Regions from separate parts of the Lysinibacillus sp. NPDC093197 genome, predicted to be linked through region 1. Evidence: riboswitches for the same ligand, from Rfam matches in the RefSeq annotation. Region 1 holds a riboswitch; the other holds the start of a gene.

The links. Region 1 has a riboswitch for FMN ahead of ACIP9G_RS09495 (ECF transporter S component). Riboswitches for the same ligand answer to the same signal wherever they lie in the genome.
Region 2: linked by a shared signal. The riboswitch ahead of ribE (riboflavin synthase) and the one ahead of ACIP9G_RS09495 (ECF transporter S component) in region 1 are both predicted to bind FMN.

Annotation. Positions count from the first base shown of each region.
Region 1 is NZ_JBIVOH010000002.1:733,823-737,251, reverse strand. It holds gene ACIP9G_RS09500 (RNA polymerase subunit sigma) at 1-1,262, shown strand, start outside; FMN riboswitch at 1,559-1,755, shown strand; gene ACIP9G_RS09495 (ECF transporter S component) at 1,983-2,570, shown strand; partial or broken gene ACIP9G_RS09490 (recombinase family protein) at 2,839-3,429, shown strand, end outside.
Region 2 is NZ_JBIVOH010000002.1:411,862-415,290, forward strand. It holds gene ACIP9G_RS07920 (spore germination protein) at 1-77, opposite strand, end outside; gene ribH (6,7-dimethyl-8-ribityllumazine synthase) at 213-680, opposite strand; gene ribB (3,4-dihydroxy-2-butanone-4-phosphate synthase) at 698-1,327, opposite strand; gene ribE (riboflavin synthase) at 1,385-2,023, opposite strand; FMN riboswitch at 2,180-2,305, opposite strand; FMN riboswitch at 2,427-2,552, opposite strand; gene uvrA (excinuclease ABC subunit UvrA) at 2,900-3,429, opposite strand, start outside.

The DNA.
Region 1 (3,429 bases):
AACAAATGTTGAAGAATGCCCCGAAGCTGACTGATAACCGTTCGAAAGAAGAAGTGTTGAAACGATTGCTAGCAGATTCACGTCTGCAAGATAATATACATCTTCAAGAAGCAATGCAACAACCAACAGATTCAAAAGTGCTTGAAGAGCAAGAGCAGTCTATTGCTGCTCATGAGAATGAAAGCATCAAGCCGATGCAAAAGCGTAAAAAGAGTAAGTTACCTATTTTTAGTAGTATTGCAGCTGTTTTTGTACTATCAATAGCAGGGTACGTGTTTTTAACAAATAATAATCCAGTTAAGGATGAGGCAAATGCCCCTCCTGAAAATTTTTCTACGATGCAAGAGGATCGAGCTATACAAGAAAATGAAAATGCAGATGGTGTGATGAAAGCGAATATCGGTGCCGAACATGCACGAATGCTATCGCTTCGGACATCAGTTTACGAAGACGATTTAGCAAATGCAGTAGTATTTAGAATCGGCTTACCAGGTGGCAATGCTGATAGCATACCAATGACCTATGTAATCCCGAACGAAAAATTAACGGCTGATTTTGGAAAGAAAAAGCCGACAACTCTACAAATGTATGAAAAATACGCACCACAAATTGATGAGGAAGCACTTGGTTTTGCTAATTATCATCCATACAAAGGTGAGTTGAAGGAAGAGGGTGAGACGCTAGTTCACGTCTTACCTAAAAAAAATGATTACGATGTAGCTTCAGCTTCCGTAACAAAATATTTAAGCTCGTTAAAAGATACTTTTTCCGACTCTGAATATAAAGCGATTGCGTTAAAAAATGCAGATGGTACTCCTTATGAATTTTCGCAGGTTGGTGAGCCAAGTGAGCCTATACAGTTAACGAAAGATAATCATTACAACTATTATTTATATACAGAAGAAAATGGTACTGAATATTTATCGCCAGACTTCCACCAAACATATCCTACTGTTACAGAGGCACTTATCGCAATGCGTGATAAAAAAGATGATATTTATGTACCTGTCATCCCTGAAAATGTAACGTACACAGTGAAAGAAGAAGAGAGTGGTGTTGTCATCACCTTTGACGCACCGCTGGATTTAATGACAATGGATGCTGTGCGGGCAACGCAATTAATCGAGGCCATGATGCTGACAGCTTCAAGCTTTGATAAAAAGCTACGCTTAGATAACGTCGTACAGGATAGTTGGGAAGGCTTTGATTTAACAAATTTTTTACCGATACCTGTAGGTGCAAATAAACAAACAATGCAGTAACAAAGAAAAACAGCTATCTTTTATGAGGTAGCTGTTTTTTTGTATGAGTTGTCTGATGGAGAAAACGCGGAAATCGGGTGCTGAAGCGCGGAATCCGGCTGTTGAAACGCGGAATCACAGTGCTAAAACGCGGAATTCGTCGTTCATGGCTGAATTCGAATTACCTGAACTCGAAAATCAAATGGCCCTTTTATAGAAGCATTCATTAAAACATACAAATTTAATCGGAATTTTTTAAGCAGAAGTATTTACTTTTATGTGATAAAACATTATAGTTAATTTATAAAATAATATTGATTCATCTTCGGGGCAGGGTGAAAATCCCGACCGGCGGTAATAGAGTTGTAAATCGCTAGTGTTGTACTAAACTACATTAGCTCGCATGATTTACTAAATGGCTCTTCAGCCCGCGACCTGTGCAAAGTTTTTTTTGCATGGCTGACTTGGTGCGATTCCAAGGCCGACAGTATAGTCTGGATGGGAGAAGATGAAGGTACGATCGTCATTCGTTGTTACGAATTAAGCTATGTGCGAGCGTTTTTTTCAGTGTGTCTACTAATTACACTGTATGCACAAAAAATAGCTAGTAATGGCGTTATTTAATCATGCCTTTTCTCCCTTATGCTGATGTGCATAAGGGTTTTTTCGTGAAAAAACAATCGATTACGTCGTAACCTTTCTTCTTGCAAGATTGAATCAGCAAAGAGGAGAGAGTTTTCAATGAAGAAAAATATCAAACTGCAATCGTTTATTACGATTGGTATGCTAAGTAGTATTTCGTTTTTATTAATGCTTTTTAATTTCCCGATTCCGCCGTTCCCAGCATTTTTAGAGGTGGATTTCAGTGATATGCCAGCTTTACTTGCAGCTATCACAATGGGTCCAGTTGCGGGTATTTTAGTAGAACTATTTAAAAATATACTGGATTGGATTTTCTCGGGTACGCCTACAGGGGTTCCGGTTGGACATATTGCAAACTTTGTGACAGGTATATTATTTATTTTACCAGTATCATTTGTTTTTAACCGTTTTAAAACAATTGCGGGTCTTGTCGGAGGTTTGGCGACAGGAACGATCGTTATGGCAGTAGGGATGAGCTTTTTAAATTACGCAGTATTTTTACCGATGTACACTTATTTCTTAGGTATGGAGCCAGTAGTTGGCGATTCATTATATAAAATGATTATTGCAGGTATTTTGCCGTTTAATATCGTAAAAGGTGTTCTATTAACAGCTATCATGGTGTTACTGTTCACAACGATGCGTAGATGGATTGAACAACAACGTACAATGTATTTATCAAAATAATATGGAAAAAAAGTATGATTTAGGATAGTGTTCAAGTAATGACACCTTCTGGACTGTTATGTCTATGGAGGTGTTTTTTGTTGATTAAATTTGCAATTTCAGATTTCCTTTCAGAAAAAGAGTTACAGAATTTAAGCAAAATACATTAGATGGCTATACAATGTTCTCTCATACGGAAAGAACAAAAAGCAGGAAACCGTGCCATTGACAGACAAAGTTATCGATGATTTATAAATGTAAAAAATGGTAATTAAAGGGGTTGGATAAGATGAATACAAAGACATTCGGTTACATTCGAAATATCAACTACGGAGCGAAACATTGAACGACAATTAATAAATATGCAAGCACTTGATATAGCAGAGAGAGACACATTCATTGATAAAGCGAGCGGTAAGGACTTTAATAGACCATTTTATCAAGCTTTAAAACAAGTTATTCGTGAAGGCTATTTAGTTTATATAGATGCATTGGATTGTCTAGGACGTAACTATGATGAAATTACTAAAGAGTGGAAGCATATTATTAGAGAAATTAATGCAAATATAGTTGTATTGGAAAATGAAACACTATTTGATAGTCGTAAATTTAAAGGGATGGGATGGGCGAAAGGATAAGTTAATGGAAGATCAGTTTCTCTCATTGCTTTCATATGCTTCAGACTAAGAACGACAAAAGCTACTCAAACGACAAGCAGAAGGTATTGCAGAAGCAAAGAAACAAGGTAAGCATCTAGGTAGACCACAATTAAACCTTGATACGCTTAGTAAGCAGCAACGTACAGACATAGAAACAAATTATCAGGTATTGAAAGATAAAGAAATAAGTGGCGGTTTGCTGAAATATTAAAATTGAAAAA
Region 2 (3,429 bases), 320 kb from region 1:
GTATAAGATTGAAATATTACGTCAGCAGAGCGTTGAAATAGTTCTTTCAACGTTTTCAATTCGATATTTTGATTCATTGATTGAATATTCCTCATCTCCTACTGAACTCGATTCAAATAAATTATTGTACTAAAATACACATACAATATTTTTCCCAATGTCCAGCAAATTATGCAGTTATCCTTTTCACCTATACATTATGTCATTGAAATTTAGCCAATCATTTTCTGTAAATTCGCCATTTCAATAGCTGATATTGCTGCGTCATAACCTTTATTACCAGATTTTGTCCCAGCGCGTTCAATTGCCTGCTCAATATTTTCAGTTGTGACAACACCAAAAATAACTGGTATGTTAGTTGTAAGTGAAACGTTAGCTATGCCTTTTGCTGATTCGTTACAAACATAATCATAATGTGTTGTAGAGCCACGAATAACTGTGCCAAGACCAATAATGGCATCATATTTTTTTGTTTCCGCTAGCTGTTTTGCAATAAATGGAATTTCAAATGCACCTGGTACCCACGCAACATCAATTAAATCCTCGTCTACACCATGACGTTTTAGCCCATCCATTGCACCGCTTAATAATTTACTAGTAATAAATTCATTAAATCGACCAACTACTACCGCTATTTTTAAATCATTGCCAATTAATTGTGCTTCAAATGTTTTCCCCATAAATTGATTCTCCTCTTTTACACTGTAAGTGAATTTTTTCCTTGTATTTGTTGACGACGATAGGCTGCTAATGCATCAATCGAAATCATTTTTAATTTGTGTTTTTCCGCATATTTGACTAAGTCATCAAAGCGAAGCATTTCACCATCATCCCCCATGATTTCACAAATAACACCAGCTTGTATGCTTCGGCAAAGCCTTGCTAAATCGATAGTTGCCTCCGTATGCCCTCTACGTTCTAAAACACCATTTTCCTTTGCTATAAGGGGAAATACATGCCCAGGTCTACGAAAATCAGTTGCTTGCGCTTGTGACTCTAGCATTTTTCGAATTGTCAACGCACGTTCAAAGGCGCTAATGCCTGTTTTTGTATCTTTGTAATCAATACTTACAGTAAATGCCGTTTGGTGATGATCTGTATTATTTATGACCATTGGATGCAACGCTAATTGTTGTGCAAGCTGCTGTGAAATCGGCGTACAAATAAGCCCTCTTCCATATGTGGCCATAAAGTTTATCGTTTCTGGTGACATGAACTCTGCAAGGGCAAGTAAATCCCCTTCATTTTCACGGTCTTCATCATCCACGACAACAATCATTTTGCCTTGTTTTAAATCTGCAATTGCTTCTTCAATTGAATGTAGCAAATTGCCACCTCCTAATAAACTTTAATTTACTGTACATTCTTTACTTTCAAAGACAGGTTAAAACCCATGCTTCGCTAAGTAATCTTTTGTAATGGTCGGTGATTGCTGACCACGCTGTAGCTGGTGCATAATGTATTTACCAACTAAATCGGTCTCAATATTGACTGGTGATCCAACATTTTTTGTCCCTAATACGGTTTCCTTGTATGTGTGTGGAATAAGCGATACGGTGACGCTGTTTTTTGCCACATGGAAGAGCGTTAAACTCGTTCCATCAATTGTGATTGAACTTTTAGGAATACAATAGCTAGTTAATTCCTCTGAAAGTTCTATATCGATGTATACTGCATTGGCCATTGGACGTTTGCGTAATATTTTTCCCACTCCATCAACATGCCCTGAAACAAAATGACCACCAAAACGTCCATTCGCAGGCATTGCACGCTCTAAATTTACTGCATTACCAACCGTGAGTTGCTGCAAATTTGTCGCTTTCACTGTTTCAGGCATTACGTCCATTGTCAGTTCCTGCTCATTATATTGTGTTACTGTCAAACACACGCCATTGACAGCTATACTATCTCCTAGCTGCACGTCCGATACTATCTTTGGCGAAATAACAGTTATTTTCATACTTTGTCTATCGTTTTGCAAGGTTTTTACTGTACCAACATCCTCAATAATACCTGTAAACATTTTTTCACCTACTTTCTACTTTTTAAATTTTGACCTGTAATTGCTTAAACAAGACAAACAAAAAACCCCATATAAAAATGGGGTTTGGGAGTTCTAATTCATAAGACGTCACTAAATAAACCTAATGGGAATAAATTTTCCAAAGGCTACCATCTCATCGTTCTTCTCCCATCCAGACTATAACTGTCGGTTTTGGATTTGCACCAAATCAGCTTGCGCTCACGGACTTTGAATTGCTTCATCACCGCCGATTGGGAATTTCACCCTACCCCGAAGAACAGATACCTATTAAATTTTTAACTAAATAAAAAAACTCCCCAACGAAGGCGATGGGAAGTAGTTTTGAATATAAGCGTAGCCAAATAGACCTTTTAAAGTCATATGAATTTAAAAAGCTTACACATCTACCCTTCTCCCATCCAGACTGTAACTGTCGGTTTTGGATTTGCACCAAATCAGCTTGCGCTCACGGACTTTGAATTACTTCATCACCGCCGATTGGGAATTTCACCCTACCCTGAAGGATATGTTTATTTAGTTACTTCATACGATAACATTATTTTAATACATTATCCACTTAAAATTTTTTAATGGCTATTTTGTGCAGTTTAATTGCCTTGGCACAATCCACATGTGCAAATTAAAGCAACCAGCTAATAATTGAGCGTATGAATAAGGAGCAAGGGACTTTGGGGATAATTTAAAATAGTAACGTTTGCATGGACTTTTGAATGGTTCATAAATAAATAAATAAATAAATAAATACGCTCTTTTAGTAGAAAGATGTACAGTAACCTTCATCTTAACTAAAAGAGCGTATTCTTTTTAATTTTCCACTTTTTGGTATTTTTCTAAAGTGCCGTTTGTTAAATGTAATTAGAACGCTTCGGCGAGTACTTCTTTCAGAAACATCCCCGTATAGGAATCCGATACTTTTACCACTTGCTCTGGCGTTCCTTCAGCTACAAGCTTACCACCTGCGGCTCCTCCTTCAGGTCCAATATCGATAACCCAGTCAGATTCACGGATTAATTCTAGACTATGTTCGACGACGATAACGGTATTTCCGGCACAGACAAGTCTGTTTAATAAAGCATGTAACAATTTAATATCAGATGGATGAAGACCTGTCGTAGGTTCGTCCAATAAATAAAGCGTGTGGTTTTTGGATGCTTTACTTAATTCGTTTGCCAGCCTAATACGCTGTCCTTCACCGCCAGATAAAGTTTTGACCGATTGCCCCCATTGAAGATAACCCAACCCAACCTCACATAGCATTTCAATCATGCGAGAAATCTTTGTTTCCGATTTCAAAATTGGTAAGCTCTCCTCCACAGACATATTTAGCAAATCTGAAATGGAGTATCCTTCATATTTAACTTGCAACACTTCGTCAGTAAATCTTT